4 regions of the Bradyrhizobium sp. B117 genome follow, and region 3 is predicted to be linked to each of the others. Evidence: predicted binding sites of a transcription regulator. Region 3 holds the regulator's gene; each other region holds the start of a gene.
The links. Region 3 encodes HrcA, which represses chaperone genes, less so after heat shock. Its sites were predicted from a motif close to GTTAGCACTCNCNNNNNGNGAGTGCTAAC; they were not measured.
Positions count from the first base shown of each region.

Region 1 (4,906 bases), 2.7 Mb from region 3:
TGACTGGTTTGGTAACAATTCTCACCCGCCACCCGGCTGCAATGCAAAGTGCTGATTTTGAGATATTGCACAAGGCGTCCTCACGGAAATCCGTGAAACGGCGAGAATTCATCACGCTTCTCGGCGGCCGCTTTTTGCTGATTCCTGCAAAAAAGGCCCAAGCATCTCTGCCGGGCCTTCGTTATTGTTGAGCTCTGAACGAGTAGGACTTAAAAATCCATACCACCCATGCCGCCACCTTGAGGCATGCCCCCACCGCCGGCGTTCTTCTTTGGCAATTCGGCCACCATGGCTTCGGTAGTGATCAGGAGCGCCGCAACAGAAGCCGCATTCTGAATCGCCACACGAACGACCTTGGTCGGGTCGATGATGCCCTTGGTGACCAGGTTGCCGTACTCGCCGGACTGGGAGTCAAAGCCGTAGCCATACTGATCCTTCTCCAGGATCTTGCCGACGATAACGGAGCCGTCCTCGCCAGCGTTGATCGCGATCTGGCGGGCCGGCGCAGACAGCGCCTTGCGCACGATCTCGACGCCGGTCTTCTGGTCATCGTTCTTGGTGCGCAGCCCCTTGAGATGCTCGGAAGCACGCAGCAGGGCGACGCCGCCGCCCGGCAGGATGCCTTCCTCGACGGCCGCGCGGGTCGCATGCATCGCGTCATCAACGCGATCCTTGCGCTCCTTCACCTCGACCTCGGTCGCGCCGCCGACGCGGATCACCGCGACGCCGCCCGCGAGCTTGGCAAGACGCTCCTGCAGCTTTTCACGGTCATAGTCCGAGGAGGTCTCCTCGATCTGCGCCTTGATCTGCGCCACCCGCGCCTCTATGTCGGCCTTCTTACCGGCGCCGCTGACGATGGTGGTGTTCTCCTTGTCGATCATCACCTTCTTGGCGCGACCGAGCATGTTGAGCGTGACGTTCTCGAGCTTGATGCCCAGATCTTCCGAGATCGCCTGGCCGCCGGTCAGGATCGCGATGTCCTGCAGCATGGCCTTGCGGCGATCGCCGAAGCCCGGAGCCTTCACGGCCGCGACCTTCAGACCGCCGCGGAGGCGGTTCACGACCAGGGTCGCGAGCGCTTCGCCCTCGACGTCTTCCGCAATAATCACAAGCGGCTTGCCACTCTGGACGACGGCTTCCAGCAGCGGAAGCAGTTCATTCAACTGAGATAGCTTCTTTTCGTGGATGAGGACGTAGGCGTCTTCCATTTCGGCGCGCATTTTGTCGGCGTTGGTGACGAAGTACGGCGAGATGTAGCCGCGGTCGAATTGCATCCCTTCGACGACCTCGAGTTCGGTCTCGAGCGACTTGGCTTCTTCAACCGTGATGACGCCCTCGTTGCCGACCTTCTTCATGGCGTCGGAGAGGAACTTGCCGATCTCCGCGTCGCCGTTGGCCGAGATGGTGCCGACCTGGGCGATCTCCTCGTTCGAGGTGACCTTCTTGGAGTTCTTCACGAGATCGGCGACCACGGCTTCCACCGCGAGGTCGATACCGCGCTTCAGGTCCATCGGGTTCATACCGGCGGCAACCGCCTTCGCGCCTTCACGGACGATCGCAGCCGCGAGCACGGTCGCGGTGGTGGTGCCATCGCCAGCTGCATCTGCCGATTTGGAGGCAACTTCTCGCACCATCTGCGCGCCCATGTTCTCGAACTTGTCCTCAAGCTCGATCTCCTTGGCGACAGTGACGCCGTCTTTGGTGATGCGGGGGGCGCCGAACGACTTGTCGAGCACGACGTTCCGGCCCTTGGGCCCGAGCGTGACCTTAACCGCATTGTTGAGAATTTCAACACCGCGCAACATCCTGTCGCGGGCGTCGACGCCGAACTTAACTTCTTTGGCCGACATCATGATCTCCGTTTTCAACTGTCAAATCCAAAAGACCGCGCGACTCGGCGAGCTCTTTAGGGACGTGAGTTCAACTTGCGGGCCTTATCCTTCTCCTTCGAGACGCTGGCTGCTTGGGATAAGGAAAACAGACTGGCGCTTAGGCGACCTTCTTCTTGGCGGCGGGCAGCTCGGTGAGAACGCCCATAATGTCGCTTTCCTTCATGATCAGTACTTCCTGATCATCGAGCTCGATCTCCGTACCTGACCACTTGCCGAACAGGACGCGGTCGCCAACCTTGAGATCGATGGGCAGCTTGCCGGATTCGTCGCGGCCGCCTGGGCCAACCGCCGTGATCTCGCCCTGCGAAGGTTTTTCCTTGGCGCTGTCCGGAATGATGATGCCGCCAGTGGTCTTCTCTTCGGCTTCGATACGCTTGACCGCAACGCGGTCGTGAAGCGGACGGAATTTCATGCTGCCCTCCTGTTTTCTTGTTGTTGTTGCTTTGGACGAAATGGCAGTCGTGGCCAGCGAGTGCTAATCAGCACATAAGCCGCCGCAAGGGGACGTACAAGACCGTCCCGAAACGATATTCGCTCAGAGCATCACGAAATAGCTGCCAAGACCGCGGCGGCTAAGGATCCGGTGAAGGCCAGCTGTGTGGTGCGAAAGTCGTTGGACGCCGCGTCATCAAATTTGAGAAAGCTTCCCATCGCGCAGGGGCATTGCGTTGTTCTCGACGTGCGCCAGAATACGCCGGACGTCGGTCGCTTCTTGTGCAGCCATTCAGCGGTGCTTGTCGAGATCGAGTGGCTCGTCACTCGCGAGGCGCTTCGGCATCAATGCGCTGAGCGTCAGCCAAATCGACCGGGTTGATGGAAATCCTCTCCACCGTTGAAGTGCGCGGCGGCGCCGCCGGCACCGTGATCATAGTGGCAACCCGGCGAAACGCCTCGAACGACAATCCTTCGATCATCTCCTCATCGGTGATGACCTCGTAGGCACCCGGAGGCAGGAGGCGGTCGATGCCCTTGATCCGGAAGGGATGCTTGAAGGTGACCGTTTCGCGTCGGGAGCGCATGGTCATGATCGGCTATCCTTCAGAAACGGCTTTGCATCGGCGCGATAGTGAAGCAATCCGTTTACAGTGCTTTCTGTGCCGAGATTAGCTATCTCTTTATCATGAGATGGCTGCGAAGTCACCAAACACAAGGCAATACACATCGCGGATTTGTATAGATGCCGGCGGACGAAATGCTTGCTGATGCCAAGTGAAAAAATGCGAGTTGGCGATCGGCAAGCATCGCGACTCGGAGAGAAGAAATGCTATCTCGCAAATCTACCAGCCGAGATAGACTTGCAGCGGTTGGCTACAACCGTCATGGCGCGATGGGACGGTTCTGGCACGGTCTTCATCGTCACGCTCTTATGACGATGGTTGCTTACGCCTTCTTGCAGCACTTCCGCATTGCCAAGACGGGGCGCAAAAATGAAACGACGGCCACCACCTCAGCCCAACCTGCCAGCCGCGCGTCCCGCCATCGTCGCTCTCATTCTTCAGCCATCAGATCCGCGATACGGGTACTGCAGAACACAGGTCAGCGAAGAGCAAGGCGTGAACAAATCTGCCAAAGTCGTGTTAGCGCCCACCCGAAGCACCTTTATGATCGTGCAGGAAACGGGCGATCCGCGTCTTCAACACGGTGGCGTCGTGCGATTTGCCCGAGGCCGCGTGCTCGAAGAGCCTGCGCTGGACGTCAGTAGGCAGATCATTCCATTCGCTGACAAGGGCGGCACCCAGACATTCCAGGACTCTGCGCTCCACATCGCGCAAATCGCTGGCTTCATAGGGTAAAGGCCACGCCAACTCCTGCGCTCCGCCTTCCTCGTCCCAACGGTCGAGAGCGGTTGCCATTTCTTCTCCCGACGTTGGCCTTCGACCTTTCTTTTTGACCATTCTATATAGTCGCATATATCGGCATTAAGCGCCATTCGCTCGATCGCGGGGCGATCCGAAGCGCCAATCCTTCCAGTACCGAGAATGCCGCGGCCGCGGAACTCGGTAGTTCGCCCATCGGTTATTGCAGCGGTTTGTTCGCGCGGCGTACAGACTCAAGGTTCACCATGGATGTGATCGTTACACCGGCAGAGGGAGGCACGGTTTGGCAGCTGACGGACCTGCTCGGCCGCTCGATGGGGCGCATCACGGCTAGCGCTCCACGTCAGTTCATGATCCATCCGGAGGGCCACGCATCGGAAACTATGGCCGGCATACAGCAAGGGCCGCACGCCTCGCTCGACGCCGCACTGGCTGAGATCGAGAGGCACACCCGGGGCGTCTGCCGTCGAAATCCTGGCGAAGATCAGCTTTAGACAGCGCCCAACAATCCAGATCGTCGGCAGAGTATCCTATATTTACTGCGGGAAGATCTATATGTTTTACAGGTAACGCCCGCCTAGATTGCCTGATGACGGGACCGTCAGTTCCGGTAGAAGGAATTGTGGATTTTCGCGCGAGGACCGAGCGAATGTGGGCTCCGGCGGATGTCACCGCCGATCATTGCGTTGCCGTGTTCGCCGAGATCTTTTGGCGGCTCGGCTCGACGCAACCCTGACAGTGCGGAGGGAACCCGCTTGAGCCGCTTGGTCATCGTCTCCAACCGTGTCGCCTTGCCGGCAGAAGCTGCGCAGCGCAGCGGCGGGCTCGTGACCGGCCTCGTCGACGCTCTGCATCAGGCTGGAGGCTTATGGTTCGGGTGGAGTGGCAAGCTTGGAGAAACAACACCAGAGCCGAACGTTTTTGAGACCGAGGGAGTGACGTACGCTACCGTCGATCTTACCCGCGCGGACCATGACGGCTACTACAGCGGCTTCTCCAACGCGGCACTGTGGCCCTTATTCCACTATCGCCTTGACCTCATGAACTTTACCCGCCGGGACTTGGCCGCCTATCGACGGGTGAACGCCGTGCTCGCCGACGCCCTCGCGCCCCTGCTCAGCCCGAGTGACCTCGTCTGGGTGCATGACTACCATCTGATCCCGATGGCCGAGGAACTTCGCCGCGCCGGCGCCACAC
Region 1 is NZ_CP152414.1:2,650,521-2,655,426, forward strand. It holds gene groL (chaperonin GroEL) at 210-1,850, opposite strand; gene AAFG16_RS12865 (co-chaperone GroES) at 1,990-2,304, opposite strand; gene AAFG16_RS12870 (hypothetical protein) at 2,648-2,917, opposite strand; partial or broken gene AAFG16_RS12875 (IS701 family transposase) at 3,116-3,441, shown strand; gene AAFG16_RS12880 (hypothetical protein) at 3,470-3,745, opposite strand; gene AAFG16_RS12885 (hypothetical protein) at 3,955-4,203, shown strand; gene AAFG16_RS12890 (trehalose-6-phosphate synthase) at 4,465-4,906, shown strand, end outside.
Region 1: a site for HrcA is predicted at 2,344-2,372, ahead of AAFG16_RS12865 (co-chaperone GroES). Genes of this name have one in related genera too.

Region 2 (4,906 bases), 3.7 Mb from region 3:
CTGCGAGTCGAAGCCGTAGGCGTACTGATCCTTCTCGAGGATCTTGCCGACGATGACCGAACCGTCTTCGCCGGCGTTGATCGCGATCTGGCGGGCCGGCCAGGATAGTGCCTTGCGCACGATCTCGACGCCAGTCTTCTGGTCGTCGTTCTTGGTGCGCAGACCCTTGAGCTGTTCGGAGGCACGGAGAAGAGCGACGCCGCCGCCCGGGACGATGCCTTCCTCGACAGCCGCACGGGTCGCATGCATCGCGTCATCAACGCGATCCTTGCGCTCCTTCACCTCGACCTCGGTCGCGCCGCCGACGCGGATCACCGCCACGCCGCCCGCGAGCTTGGCGAGACGCTCCTGGAGCTTCTCACGATCGTAGTCCGAGGTGGTCTCCTCGATCTGCGCCTTGATCTGGGCCACGCGCGCCTCGATGTCGGCCTTCTTGCCGGCGCCGTTGACGATCGTGGTGTTCTCCTTGTCGATCATCACCTTCTTGGCGCGACCGAGCATGTTGAGCGTGACGTTCTCGAGCTTGATGCCGAGGTCTTCCGAGATCGCCTGGCCGCCGGTCAGGATCGCGATGTCCTGCAGCATGGCCTTGCGGCGATCGCCGAAGCCCGGAGCCTTGACGGCCGCAACCTTCAGGCCGCCGCGCAGACGGTTCACGACCAGCGTGGCGAGGGCTTCGCCTTCGACGTCTTCAGCGACGATGACCAGCGCCTTGCCACTCTGCACCACGGCCTCGAGCAGCGGGAGCAGCTCGTTCAGCGAGGAGAGCTTCTTCTCGTTGATCAGGATGTAGGCGTCGTCCATCTCAACGCGCATCTTGTCGGCGTTTGTGACGAAGTAGGGCGAGATGTAGCCGCGGTCGAACTGCATGCCCTCGACGACGTCGAGCTCGGTCTCGAGCGACTTGGCTTCCTCGACGGTGATGACACCCTCGTTGCCGACCTTCTTCATGGCGTCGGAGAGGAACTTGCCGATCTCCTGGTCGCCGTTCGCCGAGATGGTGCCGACCTGGGCGATCTCCTCGTTGGAGGTGACCTTCTTCGAGTTCTTCTGGAGATCCGCGACGACGGCTTCGACCGCGAGGTCGATACCGCGCTTCAGGTCCATCGGGTTCATGCCGGCGGCGACCGCCTTGGCGCCTTCGCGCACAATGGCTGCGGCGAGCACGGTCGCGGTGGTGGTGCCGTCGCCGGCCGCGTCAGCGGACTTCGAAGCGACTTCGCGCACCATCTGCGCGCCCATGTTCTCGAACTTGTCGTCGAGCTCGATCTCCTTGGCCACGGTGACGCCGTCCTTGGTGATGCGCGGCGCGCCGAACGACTTCTCGAGCACCACGTTGCGGCCCTTCGGGCCGAGCGTGACCTTCACGGCGTTAGCGAGGATATCGACGCCGCGCAGCATGCGGTCGCGGGCGTCGACGCCGAATTTCACTTCTTTGGCTGACATATTGGTTTCCCTGAGTTGTCTTGGTCTCATCTCACCCTTGGCGAGACGCCCGGCAGGCGCTCCTCAGGGGTGAGCGGTGCGAGCGGTTGGTTAGGCGGCCTTCTTCTTCGAAGCGGGAGCTTCGAGCACGCCCATGATGTCGCTTTCCTTCATGATCAACAGGTCCTGGCCGTCGATCTTGACCTCGGTGCCCGACCACTTGCCGAACAGGACACGGTCGCCGACCTGGACGTCGATCGGGGTCAGTTTGCCGCTCTCGTCGCGGCCACCGGGGCCGACGGCGACGACTTCGCCCTGCGAGGGCTTTTCCTTGGCACTATCCGGAATGATGATGCCGCCGGCGGTCTTCTCTTCTGCGTCGATACGCTTGACCACGACGCGGTCGTGAAGCGGACGGAATTTCATGCAGCCCTCCTAAGCATTTGCACGAGCTAGAGATTTTTGAATTCTAGCAATCGATGCCCGTGAGTGCTAGTCACGGGCCGAGCTGAGATAGGATAGGATTTTTGCGGGAGCAAGGGACTCTGGCAGAAAAATAGGCGCTCAGGACGGTCGTTTGCCATCAGTCTCAGTGGCTAACCGGAGACGTGCTCGGCTGGGTTAGCTGGTATACCTGTCGCACGCCCAATCAAACCGGCACCAACGCGAATAGAGACCACGCCTTCCAGCCCGTCTTGCGGGCATGCTTGAACATATCCTGGCCGTCGATCTCGAAGCTTTCGCTGAATTGGATCGCCGTGCCAGAAATGATCTTACGCAGCAGCGTCTTGCGCTCGAACAACGTCACACTGCGCAGATCGCGACCGTTCAGGTATAGAAGGTCAAAAGCCACCATCACGATCTTCGTCGAACGGCCTTTGAGTTCATTCTGAAGAACAGAGAAGTCGGTCGTGCCGTCGTCAGCCGGGGCTCCGCTCTTGCCCCTCGATCGACCGCGCCGCCCGACGGCCAGTGGGCGTTCCGAACTCGTGATGGAAAAGTACTCGACCGCTTCCTTGCCGCGTCCTTCAAAGACCTTGCACCCCTGCGAAAGAACCACGCCCCGGTTGCAGATGCGGACGAACTCCATCTGGACTTATCCGTCTCGTCGATCCCATCACCCGGATCTCCCGTGAAGTGCCGACCGACGAAAAGATTTCAACGGCGATGGCATTTCGGATATCCGGACCTCTCGGCCGATCCAGGACCGAGGTGAACAGCATTTCGCCGTGCCTTCGCGAAGGCGCGGCCGGTTGCCATGAAACGCTCGATCATCGTCGCGATGAATTTGGCAGGCTCAGCCGGCGTCGTCGTGGCTCCGCTACGCATCAAAATCCGCGTAGCTTTTGAGATCCATGAAGACCGCCGCCGGCAGCCCGATCGTGAGCTTGACGGGCCCTGTCGTCTTGAAGTGGTCGAAGCTTGAGCTTCATCCCGGTGTTCCTCCCTTCACCTTTCAACAGGAGTGCGATATTTTGCGACTTTCTCACGGTCGCGACTAGGCAGGAACGGCGAACGAAGACGTTGCGTCCAGCATTATCGGCTGACGGACCGACATAGCCGCGGTGTCGCATAGGATGGCGCCGGTGCTTGCTGTGATCGCCCCACAGTACCGGAAGGCTGAACCTCCGCCGCCTCCGACGCTGGCGCTCCTAATCGCTGGAACTAGCGCTGATCGACGGCCGAAGCGTCCACGGGAAAGCGAACCAGACCCATGCGATGATCTGAGGGACAAGATTGAGGGTAAAGGCTATCTGGTACGCGATCTCCGGATAATGCCCCGCCTGAGGCGTCCAATGTTCAAGGACTAAGCCGGTGGCATATTGAAGGACAAACGCTCCACCAATATGAAACACGTTCAGCGCAGCATTAGCCTGCCCGGCAAATTCTTTCGGGAAATAACTAGCCAGGATTGCATAGCTAAGGACTGTAGCTGCGCCGACGGCAGCCACAGCGGCCCACAGGACGTATGATGGCAACGGCCATCGCAGGATAATCGCGAGTTGCACCGCAATGAACAGAAGGCCGACGACCGCGAGGAGCGAGTCTGTTCTAATGCCGTAGCGACGCAGCCGATCAGCCAGAACGCCCAGCAGCAGCGCACCTAGGCTGAGCGCGACGGCCATGACAAATAAATGTTGCACCAAGGCAGCGCGATCAATTCCCTCGACATCAGTGAACCACTGCGCTGCCCAAAGCCCCTGCAGCGCCCAGGCGGTGCCGACCGAAGTTGCTGAAAGCGGCGCCAGACGCCAGAAACGCGGATCGGTATATATCGTCTTCAAGCTGGCCATGGCTGTTCGCTGCATGAGCGGGATCACCAATGCACTCTCGGGCACCAAGAGATAGATCACCGCCGAACACCCGGCCGTGACGACGGCTAACAATGCGAAGAGCGTCCTCCACCCAACCCAACCCAGCAACAACTGCGCCGGCGAGGTCGCGGTGACCGCTCCCAATGCACCGAGCATGATCATCAGGCCGTTGAGAAACGGAAGACGGTCCTTCGGAAACCAGAGAACGAGGGCTTTCAATCCGGCTGTTAGGCTCGCGGCGACGCCGAGACCGAGTAGCGCCCGACCTAGAAGCAGCATGAGCAAATTGTCTGATGTCGCAAACAAGGCGGCGCCGACCGCGGCAACACCCAGCAGCGCGCTCTGGATCAGCCGCGGACCATACCGGTCCAGAAGAATGCCGACCGGTATCTGCACTGCCGCGAAGGTGAGAAAATAGACCGAAGTCAGCAAGCCAAGATCACCGGCGTTGAGCCCCAACTCCAACGTCATGGGAGCGGCGATCAAGGCGTTGATTGTCCTGAAGAGGTACGAGAGATAATAACCAACAGCGAAAGGTAGAAACACCCGCATAATAAGAGCGGGGCCATTCGCATTTCGTAACTCGCGGCGCGGCACAGAAGATGCCGTTGACATAGGCCGCCGTGCGGGAAACGTCGTCTTATCGCCGCTGGTCCCCTCGCTGAAGTGAGCCTTGAGCCTGCTTTGGAAAGCTCCGAATGCTGCCGTCCTCCCGCACGGCAGCGTTCGGCTCTGATGCGCCATCAACCATGGCGGATGCGTTAAAAGATGATTCAGAGGCCTTGGAAGTTGAGCCGTGCGCCTCGCCGGCCGCGAAATCCCTCTCGTAGCGATTCTCATTTCTCCTGACGCGCCGGTTCATGGTCTCCCGAATGAGAGACGTCCCCAGCCCAACACCTCGTACTACCTGCGAGGCGAATTCCTCGAAGCGTTTGGCGCCGACCACAGACGCGATATGCTGCTCTGCAGCCGATAACGAGGGCGTAATAGCCAAGTGAAAGCGCGCGTGAAGGGCGACGACCTCATTCACCATCTTGAGATCGGCACCGAGTCGCCCGATCTGATCGTTCAGCTCAGTGAGGCGTTCTGCCACAATCGCGAAATGTTCAGCAGCGCTATCGGATTCGAGAAAGCGATCGAGCGCGGCCTCAACAAGTTCGGACTTT
Region 2 is NZ_CP152414.1:3,606,595-3,611,500, reverse strand. It holds gene groL (chaperonin GroEL) at 1-1,446, opposite strand, end outside; gene groES (co-chaperone GroES) at 1,537-1,851, opposite strand; partial or broken gene AAFG16_RS17735 (DNA ligase) at 2,097-2,353, opposite strand; gene AAFG16_RS17730 (hypothetical protein) at 2,584-2,700, opposite strand; gene AAFG16_RS17725 (hypothetical protein) at 2,747-2,800, opposite strand; gene AAFG16_RS17720 (MFS transporter) at 3,078-4,226, opposite strand; gene AAFG16_RS17715 (ribbon-helix-helix domain-containing protein) at 4,381-4,906, opposite strand, start outside.
Region 2: a site for HrcA is predicted at 1,894-1,922, ahead of groES (co-chaperone GroES). Genes of this name have one in related genera too.

Region 3 (4,906 bases):
CCCCGGTGTGCGCGAGTCGCGCGTCACCATGTCGGAGCCGATCCGCATCAATGGCCAGCAGGGTTTTGAGACCCGGATCGACGGCGTCAGCGGCAAGGACAAGATCCCGGTGACCGTGGTTCAGTGGATCCGCTTCTCGACCGGCGGCGCCTCGCTGCGCATCATCGCCAGCGCCCCGCGCGACCAGTGGCAAGCCGCCTTCACCCGCTTCCGCGCGGTGCGCGACGGGATCCAGCCGAAGGGGTAGCGGCATCTCCGAACGAGATGCGCTCCCTCCCCCGCTTGCGGGGGAGGGCTGGGAGAGGGTGTCTCGGCAATCGAGATCCCCCAAGGGGAGAAAGCCCTCACCCGCCGCGCTCTGCGAGCGCAGCGACCTCTCCCGCAAGCGGGAGAGGTGCAGCGAGCACGCCGCGAGAGCCCAACCCCTCACCAACGCCGGCTGCATTTTCGGGCTTCAGTTCGCTCGCGCGCGGAACTAGGCTTTGCCTCCATTGGCTCACAAGGGGAGGCGAACGATGCTGGATCGGCGACAAATCCTGGCGGCGCTTGGGACGACGGCGCTCGCGGCTCTCACTCCGACCGCACTCTTCGCAGCGGCATCGATCAAGCCGGACGACGCCTCCGCGCTCCTCGTGATCGACGTGCAGAACTGCTTCCTGCCCGGCGGCAGCCTTGCGGTGAAGGAAGGCGAGCAGGTGGTGCCCGTCATCAATAGAATCGCGAAAGGTTTTGCGAATGTGGTGATGACGCAGGACTGGCACACGCCCGGCCACATCTCGTTCGCCTCGGTCCATTCCGGCAAGAAACCGTTCGAGACCGTCGATCTGCCCTACGGCAAGCAGGTGCTATGGCCGGACCATTGCGTGCAGGGCACCGACGGCGCGGCGCTGTCGAAGGACCTCGCGATCCCGCATGCCGAGCTGATCATCCGCAAGGGCTTTCACAAGGACGTCGACAGCTACTCGGCCTTCCTCGAAGCCGACGGCAAGACCTCAACCGGTCTCGCCGGCTATCTGAAGGGCCGCAAGATCAAGCGCGTCTTCGTTGTGGGATTGGCGACGGATTTCTGCGTCGCCTGGACCGCGCTCGACGCGCGCAAGGCTGGCTTCGAGGTCTATGTCGTGGAGGATGCCTGCCGCGGCATCGACACGCAGGGCTCGCTGGCCAAGGCCTGGGCCGATATGGCCAAGGCCGGCGTGAAGCGGATCCAGTCGGCGGATATCGCGGTGAGCGCGTAGCCGGCGCGCATCCGCCAGACCCTCATCCTGAGGAGCGCGCTCCTTAGCGCGCGTCTCGAAGGATAGAGGCCCGCTGCTGCAGCCGGACCTGCATGGTTCGAGACGGCGCTGACACGCCTCCTCACCATGAGCGGTTAGAGCGCTCAGTTGACGTCGTTGCTGTTGGCCGCGGCCTTCGCGCCGCCCTTGGCGACACCGACCAAAGCCGGGCGCAGCACGCGCTCGCCGATGGTGTAGCCGGCCTGCACGACCTGCACCACGGTGCCCGACGGCACCGACGCATCGGGCACTTCGAACATCGCCTGCTGGAAGTTCGGGTCGAACTTCTGGCCCTGCGGGTCGAACTTCTTCACGCCATGCTTTTCCAGCGCGTTGAGCAGCGAGCGCTCGGTGAGCTCGACGCCCTCGATCAGCGAGATCAGGCCGGGATCGGCCGCGGCCCGCGCCTCGGCCGGAACGGCATCGAGCGCGCGCTGGAGATTGTCGGCGATGTCGAGCACGTCGCGGGCAAAGCCGGTGATGCCGTAGAGACGGGCGTCAGCGACCTCCTTGGTGGTACGCTTGCGTAAGTTCTCCATCTCGGCCAGCGTCCGCAGCATGCGGTCACGCGCCTCGGCGGCTTCCTTCTGCAGCAGCTCGACCGAACCCGGCTCGGGATCGTCGGGCATGATGTAGGGTTTCGACACCACGGGCTCGCCGGTCGGTGCGGTCGTGTCTTCGGGTTGCCGGTCTCGATCGGTCATCGGCTCAAATCTCGAACTCGTTTCCAGGGATTGTTGGCAAGGATTGTTGGCCCGGATATCGTGCCTAAGCGCACGAAAATCAAGCGCCCGTGATCGGCACAAATGCCGGTCAGCCGCCCAGAAGGCGGCTGACGATGCGGGCGGCGTAGTCCACGGTCGGGATCACGCGGGCATAATTCAGCCGCGTCGGCCCGATCACGCCCAAAACGCCGACGATATGACCGGCGGCATCCCGATACGGCGAGATGATCGTGGAGGAGCCGGACAGCGAGAACAGCTTGTTCTCGGAGCCAATGAAAATCCTCACGCCCTCGGCGGTCTCGGCGCGGCCCAGCAGGTCGATCACGCCGCGCTTGGTCTCGAGATCGTCGAACAACAGGCGAACCCGCTCCAGATCCTCCAGCGCGTGCAGATCTTCGAGCAGATTGGCGTGGCCGCGGACGATGAGCTGGCGATCCTCGTTCTCGCCGCCGGACCAGCTTGCGATTCCGGCCGAAATCACCTTCTGAGTCAGCTGATCGAGCTCGGCGCGAGCCTCGCCGAGCGCAGTCTCGAGCTCGAGCCGCGCTTCGGCGAGCGTGCGGCCGCGGATGCGCGCATTGAGGAAATTACCGGCTTCCGTGATCGCGGAGGAGGGAACTCCGGGCGGCAGCGCCAGCACGCGGTTTTCGACCTGGCCGTCCTCGCCGACCAGGATCACCAGCGCCTTTTCCGGTTCCAGCCTGACGAACTCGATGTGCTTCAGTCGCGCATTGGATTTTGGCGTCAGCACCACGGCTGCGGCCCGCGTGAGGCCCGATAGCCGCGTCAAGGCCTGATCCAGCGCCGCCTCGACCGACTGTGCCTGGCCGACCGATGCGAGCTGGCTCTGGATCGACGCGCGCTCGGCCTCGTTGAGATCGCCGACCTGCATCAGGGCATCGACGAAGAAACGCAGGCCGAGTTCCGTCGGCAAGCGGCCGGCGGAGGTATGTGGCGCGTAGATCAGGCCGAGCTGTTCCAGATCGGCCATGACGTTGCGGACCGAGGCCGGCGACAGCGGCATCGCGATCAGCCGCGAGATATTGCGCGAGCCGACGGGCTCGCCGGTCGCGAGATAGCTTTCGACAATTTGACGAAAGATGTCGCGGGAACGCTCGTTGAGCTGGGCGAGGCCTGCGTGCGGCGCGATCAGATGGATCGGATCGTGATGGGCCACAGACGGTAACTCCTCTCAGATGCTCATAATTTGTCCATCCAGGACGGTTCTGACAAGCGTGGCGTTTGCGGGGTGGAAAACCGGGGGTGAAAAAACCTTGCCGCCCACCCTCACCCCACCTACAAGCACCGCGAACCGCCCATTTCCGCGAGTTTTTGGAGGATTTCCCATGCGGCCAAGCCGCCGTGCGCCCGACGAATTGCGCCCCGTGACGCTGGAGCGTGGCGTGGTCAAATATGCGGAGGGCTCGTGCCTGGTGAAATTCGGCGACACCCATGTGCTGGTCACCGCCACGCTGGAGGATCGCCTGCCGCCATGGCTGAAGGGCCAGGGCCGCGGCTGGGTCACTGCCGAATACGGCATGCTGCCGCGCGCGACCTCGGAACGCACCCGCCGCGAGGCCTCCGCCGGCAAGCAGAGCGGCCGCACCGTCGAGATCCAGCGCCTGATCGGCCGCTCGCTTCGCACCATCGTCGACCTCGAAGCGCTCGGCGAGCGCCAGATCACGGTCGATTGCGACGTGCTCCAGGCCGACGGCGGCACCCGCACGGCCTCGATCACCGGCGCCTGGGTCGCGCTCGCCGATTGCATCAACTGGATGAAGGCGCGCAACATGATCAAGGCCAACGTGCTGCGCGACAACGTCGCCGCGATCTCCTGCGGCATCTACAACGGCACGCCGGTGCTCGACCTCGATTATGCCGAGGATTCCGAGGCCGAAACCGACGCCAATTTCGTGATGACCGGCGATGGCCGCATCGTCGAGGTGCAGGGCACCGCGGAACGCGAACCGTTCACGCAGGACGAGTTCCTGAAGCTGATCGCCCTGGCGCAGAAAGGCATCGCGCGTCTGGTGGACTTGCAGAAACTGGCCGTGGCGTAGTCAATAAGCCATGCACCGCCGAATCACCGGAAAGCTCGTCATCGCGACCCACAATCCCGGCAAGCTCGCCGAGATGAAGGAGCTGCTCGCGCCTCACGGCATCGAGGCGGTGTCGGCCGGAGAGCTCGGCCTGGACGAGCCGGAGGAAACCGGCAACGATTTCCGCAGCAACGCCGCGATCAAGGCCATCGCGGCGGCAAAGGCGACGGGGCTTCCGTCCTTCGCGGATGATTCCGGCATCGTGGTCGACGCGCTCGACGGCGCGCCCGGCATTTTCTCCGCGCGCTGGGCCGGTCCGACCAAGGATTTCAACGCGGCGATGGCCCAGATCGAGCGGCTGCTGCAGGAGCGCGGGGCAAGCACGCCCGCAAAGCGCACCGCGCATTTCGTTTCCGCGCTCTGCGTCGCCTGGCCCGACGATCATCTCGAAGAGGTCGAGGCGCGCGTCGACGGCACGCTAGCTTGGCCGCCGCGCGGCACCGCCGGTTTTGGCTACGATCCGATGTTCCTGCCTGACGGGCACGACCGCACCTTCGGCGAGATGACCAGCATCGAGAAGCACGGCCTGCCGCCGCTCGGCCTTGCCCTGTCGCACCGCGCCCGCGCCTTCGTGAAACTGGCGGAGATCTGCCTTGAGCCGCGCTAGAGCGTTTTCGAGCGAAGTGGATACCGGTTCGCGCCAGGAAAACGCGTCGAAACAAGAATCCGAAGCCTTCGGCGTCTACGTGCACTGGCCGTTCTGCCTGTCGAAGTGCCCGTATTGTGACTTCAACAGCCATGTCCGCCACGCCGCCATCGACGAGGCACGCTTTGCCTCCGCTTTCGCGCGCGAGATCGAGACCAC
Region 3 is NZ_CP152414.1:9,955,635-9,960,540, forward strand. It holds gene AAFG16_RS47160 (hypothetical protein) at 1-247, shown strand, start outside; gene pncA (bifunctional nicotinamidase/pyrazinamidase) at 516-1,238, shown strand; gene grpE (nucleotide exchange factor GrpE) at 1,382-1,981, opposite strand; gene hrcA (heat-inducible transcriptional repressor HrcA) at 2,091-3,179, opposite strand; gene rph (ribonuclease PH) at 3,349-4,062, shown strand; gene rdgB (RdgB/HAM1 family non-canonical purine NTP pyrophosphatase) at 4,073-4,708, shown strand; gene hemW (radical SAM family heme chaperone HemW) at 4,725-4,906, shown strand, end outside.

Region 4 (4,906 bases), 4.3 Mb from region 3:
CCGGTCCGCCCGCTACATCCGAGGTCGCGAGCGACATGGCGGCCCGCACTTCCGCTTCGGCGGCACTGAGATTCTCCTGCTCCAGGAAGTAGACCGCACGGAAAAAATGAGCCCGTGGGTCTTTCGGGTAGCGCGTGACCAGATCGAAGGACCGGTCAGCCACCTTGGCACCCTTGTCCGGGTATTCCGAAATCCGGACATACTGCCTGGCCTCGGCCATGTAGGACGCATAATGAGCAGCGGCAAAGCCGGCGCAGATCAGAGATCCGACGCATCCTGCGAGCAACGTCATGCTCGCGCTCCGCGGCAGGCTGTCATAGGAACAGAACAGGAGCCACGGCATGATGGCAAGCGCGCCGCCGGCCAGCGCACCACCTGCATGGGCAAAATAGTCGACATTGCCGGAGGCGCCGAAGGCAAGCGGCAGCAGCGCGGGAACCCCGAAGAAGAGCGACGTCTTCAGTCTCGATATCGTCTGATCGGCGTCCGCTTCGGGATCGAAGCTCGAGACGAACAGCGCGGCGATGAGGCCGGTAATGGCGCCGGACGCACCGACGCCTGGCTGGCCGGGCGCATTGCCGAGGAGCGACCCGGCCTCGCCGACCAGTGCACTGGCAACAAAGATCAGCGCAAACCAGCCACGGCCGATCAGAGGCTCCAGCCTGACGCCGACGATGAACAGCGCAATGCAGTTGCCGATGAGGTGCCAATCGCTGCCGTGCAGAAGCGGCGCGAGGCCAATTCGCCACCACTCTCCCCTTCCAACAACCAGATCGTAGCTGGTCGCGCCATAAGCGATCAGCGAGCGGACATCGACCGAGCCGTCCCGCGCAACGTCGATGGCCAGACTGCGTTGCAGGGCGAAGACCAGCAGCAGACCGAAAATCAGGCCAATGGTGAGGAAGGGGATGTCGGCCAGCAGCTTGTTATCGGCAAAGAGCGTCCCCTCACTGGGCAAGGGCTGAGGAGCGATCGGCGCGGCCAGGGGTTGAAGCGATGCGCGTTGAAACGGTCCACTTGGTGGTGGCGCCACGACGCCGCGTCGGCCAAAGGTGTTGGTCGCCATGAAAGCATGTCCTGCATGTTCACAGCCCTGAGTTGACGCGAGGAATATTTTCGACTGGTTAGCGCCCGCCCGCGGGGCGGCTGAAACCACCCGATGGGTAACTTCCCGGTTTCGCGGATCGGTCGCTTTTTAGAGATCGTGTCGGGGACGCTGACGACGTGTCTGATGGGGGTGTTGAGCTAGACTCTCTCTGCTCGTCATTCCGGGGCGCCGCGAAAGCGGCGAGCCCGGAATCCATTTCACCTCGCGTTACGCCGCCCGATGGATTCCGGGCTCGCGCTTCGCGCGCCCCGGAATGACGGCTGAGAGAGGGTGCCTACGCCTTCAGCTCCACGGTCTTGAATTCTGCTGGCAAAATCACCTCCAGCAGCTCCACGTCGTCCGAATAATCCAGGATCATGTGCTTGATCTTCGGCGGCTGGGTCCAGGCGCTGCCTTCCTTCATCAGGGTCTCGCCCTGCCCGTCCATGTAGGTCTTCACCCAGCCCTTGAGCACGTAGACCATCTGGAATTCGACGTCGTGGAAGTGCAGTTTCGAGACTTCATCCGGATTGCAGGGGCCTTGCAGGCGGATCACATGCGCCTGCGCGAGACCGTGGGTCGCATCTGCAATGCCGAGGTCGCGGTATTTGGCGTAGGCGCGCAGGCCGTCGGCTTTAAAATCTTCCTCGCGGTGGTGGCTGATGGCGATGCGCTGCTTGGGACGAGCAGGCTTTTTCGGAGCGGCCGGGCGCGCTTTCACCTTCACTGCCTTGCGGGCTGTGGATCGCGCCGCGGCTTTGGTGCCGCTCCGCTTCTTCACCGCGGCTTGCGTTGCGCTGCGCGATTTCACCTTCTTGGCCATGGGCCGCCTCCCTGTTGTTATAGCGAGAGGCTAGCACAGAACGAAGGTCCGTAGGATGGGTAGAGCTCTTGCGAAACCCATCATCTCACGGCGGCCAAGGCGATGGGTTTCGCTTCGCTCTACCCATCCTACACGCGAGCACAGAACGAGATGCCGTAGGGTGGGCAAAGCGGAGCGTGCCCACCAATGTCAGTTGCGATCGGAGAGAGATGGTGGGCACGGCGCTTACGCGCCCTTGCCCACCCTACGAGACCGGTGCTCGCCTCAATGCAGCCGGAACACGCCGTCCACGGCGCGCAGCTCGGCGGGCTTGATCAGCTTGGAATGGGCGACCGTGACCGAATGCAGCGGGCCGTCGAGCTTCTCCTGCCAGAAGGCCAGGAAGTCGGTCAGGGCCGGGAATTTCGGAAACATGTCGTAGTTCTGCCAGACATAGGTCTGGAGTAGCGACGGGTGATCCGGCATCCGGTAGAGAATTTGTGCCGTCGTCAGCCCGTAACCCAGCATCTGTTTCCGGAAATCCTCGGAAACGCCCCCAACGCGCAGTCCCATGCCAAACCTCCTTTGCAGGAGCGCATTCGGGGAGTGGCTTGATCGGTGCCCCGGGAGCCACCCGGAAACGATGCGCTCACATGAGAGAAATGTGACGCAAACTGACAATCCATCTCAAGCCCAAAAGTTTAACAAGCTGTTGAAATTCAAAGCGTTAGCAGCAGATGCGGCCCCGTGCTAATACGGTCCGCCAAGGAGCCTCCAAGAGGCCACTAAGCCGGTTAACGATGGTAAAGAATTTCTGGCAATCCGCGCTTTCGAGTGCTGATTTTTCTGCTAGAAGCCCTTGCCCCCGCAAAATTCCTGTCCTATTTCAGCCTCGCCCGTGCTAGCACTCGCGGGCAACGATTGCTAACAATCTCAAAATCCTCAACTCGTGCAAATGTTTAGGAGGACTGCATGAAATTCCGTCCGCTTCACGACCGCGTCGTGGTCAAGCGCATCGACGCAGAAGAGAAGACCGCTGGCGGCATCATCATTCCCGACACTGCCAAGGAAAAGCCCTCCCAGGGCGAAGTCGTCGCCGTTGGCCCCGGTGGCCGCGACGAAGCCGGCAAGCTGATCCCGATCGACCTGAAGGTCGGCGACCGCGTGCTGTTCGGCAAGTGGTCCGGCACCGAAGTCAAGATCGACGGCGAAGACCTGCTGATCATGAAGGAAAGCGACATCATGGGCGTCCTCGACGTCCCCGCTTCCAAGAAGAAGGCGGCCTAACAGCCCCTCTCTCCCACCAGTCAACATCCTCAAGGAAAATTCCAGATGGCAGCCAAAGAAGTCAAATTCTCGGTTGAAGCGCGCGACAAGATGCTGCGCGGCGTCGACGTCCTCGCCAACGCGGTGAAGGTCACGCTCGGTCCGAAGGGCCGCAACGTCGTGCTCGACAAGTCGTTCGGCGCTCCCCGCATCACCAAGGACGGCGTCACCGTCGCCAAGGAGATCGAGCTCGACGACAAGTTCGAGAACATGGGCGCCCAGATGGTGCGCGAAGTCGCCTCCAAGTCCGCTGACGCGGCCGGCGACGGCACCACCACCGCCACCGTGCTCGCCCAGGCGATCGTGAAGGAAGGCGCCAAGTCCGTTGCCGCCGGCATGAACCCGATGGACCTCAAGCGCGGTATCGACCTCGCGGTCGAAGCCGTCGTTGCGGACCTCCAGAAGAACTCCAAGAAGGTCACCTCCAACGAGGAGATCGCCCAGGTCGGCACCATCTCGGCCAACGGCGACCAGGAGATCGGCAAGTTCCTCTCCGACGCCATGAAGAAGGTCGGCAACGAGGGTGTCATCACCGTCGAGGAAGCCAAGTCGCTCGAGACCGAACTCGACGTCGTCGAGGGCATGCAGTTCGACCGCGGCTACATCTCGCCCTACTTCGTCACCAACGCCGACAAGATGCGCGTTGAGATGGACGACGCCTACATCCTCATCAACGAGAAGAAGCTCTCCTCGCTGAACGAGCTGCTGCCGCTGCTCGAGGCCGTGGTGCAGACCGGCAAGCCGCTGGTCATCGTCGCCGAGGACGTCGAGGGTGAAGCGCTCGCGACCCTGGTCGTGAACCGCCTCCGTGGCGGCCTGAAGGTCGCGGCCGTCAAGGCTCCGGGCTTCGGCGATCGCCGCAAGGCCATGCTGCAGGACATCGCGATCCTGACCGGCGGCCAGGCGATCTCGGAAGATCTCGGCATCAAGCTCGAGAACGTGACGCTCAACATGCTCGGTCGCGCCAAGAAGGTGATGATCGACAAGGAGAACACCACGATCGTCAACGGCGCCGGCAAGAAGGCCGACATCGAGGCGCGCGTGGCCCAGATCAAGGCGCAGATCGAGGAGACCACCTCGGACTACGACCGTGAGAAGCTCCAGGAGCGTCTTGCCAAGCTCGCGGGCGGCGTCGCGGTGATCCGCGTCGGCGGCGCGACCGAGGTCGAGGTGAAGGAGCGCAAGGATCGCGTTGATGACGCGATGCATGCGACCCGTGCGGCTGTCGAGGAAGGCATCGTTCCGGGCGGCGGCGTCGCCCTGCTCCGTGCTTCCGAGCAGCTCAAGGGCCTGCGCACCAAGAACGACGACCAGAAGACCGGCGTCGAGATCGTGCGCAAGGCGCTGTCGGCTCCCGCTCGCCAGATCGCGATCAACGCCGGTGAAGACGGCTCGGTGATCGTCGGCAAGATCCTGGAGAACAAGGCCTACAATTACGGCTTCGACTCCCAGACCGGCGAGTATGCCGACCTCGTCAAGAAGGGCATCATCGACCCGACCAAGGTGGTCCGTACCGCGATCCAGAACGCTGCCTCGGTTGCCGCGCTCCTGATCACCACGGAAGCCATGGTCGCCGAGCTGCCCAAGAAGGGCGGCGCCGGTCCGGCGATGCCCCCGGGCGGCGGCATGGGCGGCATGGACTTCTAAGGTCCAACGACCTCAAGGACTACGAAACCCCGGCAGCGATGCCG
Region 4 is NZ_CP152414.1:4,174,030-4,178,935, reverse strand. It holds gene AAFG16_RS20420 (rhomboid family intramembrane serine protease) at 1-1,066, opposite strand, end outside; gene AAFG16_RS20415 (cupin domain-containing protein) at 1,383-1,910, opposite strand; gene AAFG16_RS20410 (usg protein) at 2,175-2,462, opposite strand; gene groES (co-chaperone GroES) at 2,862-3,176, shown strand; gene groL (chaperonin GroEL) at 3,222-4,862, shown strand.
Region 4: a site for HrcA is predicted at 2,790-2,818, ahead of groES (co-chaperone GroES). Genes of this name have one in related genera too.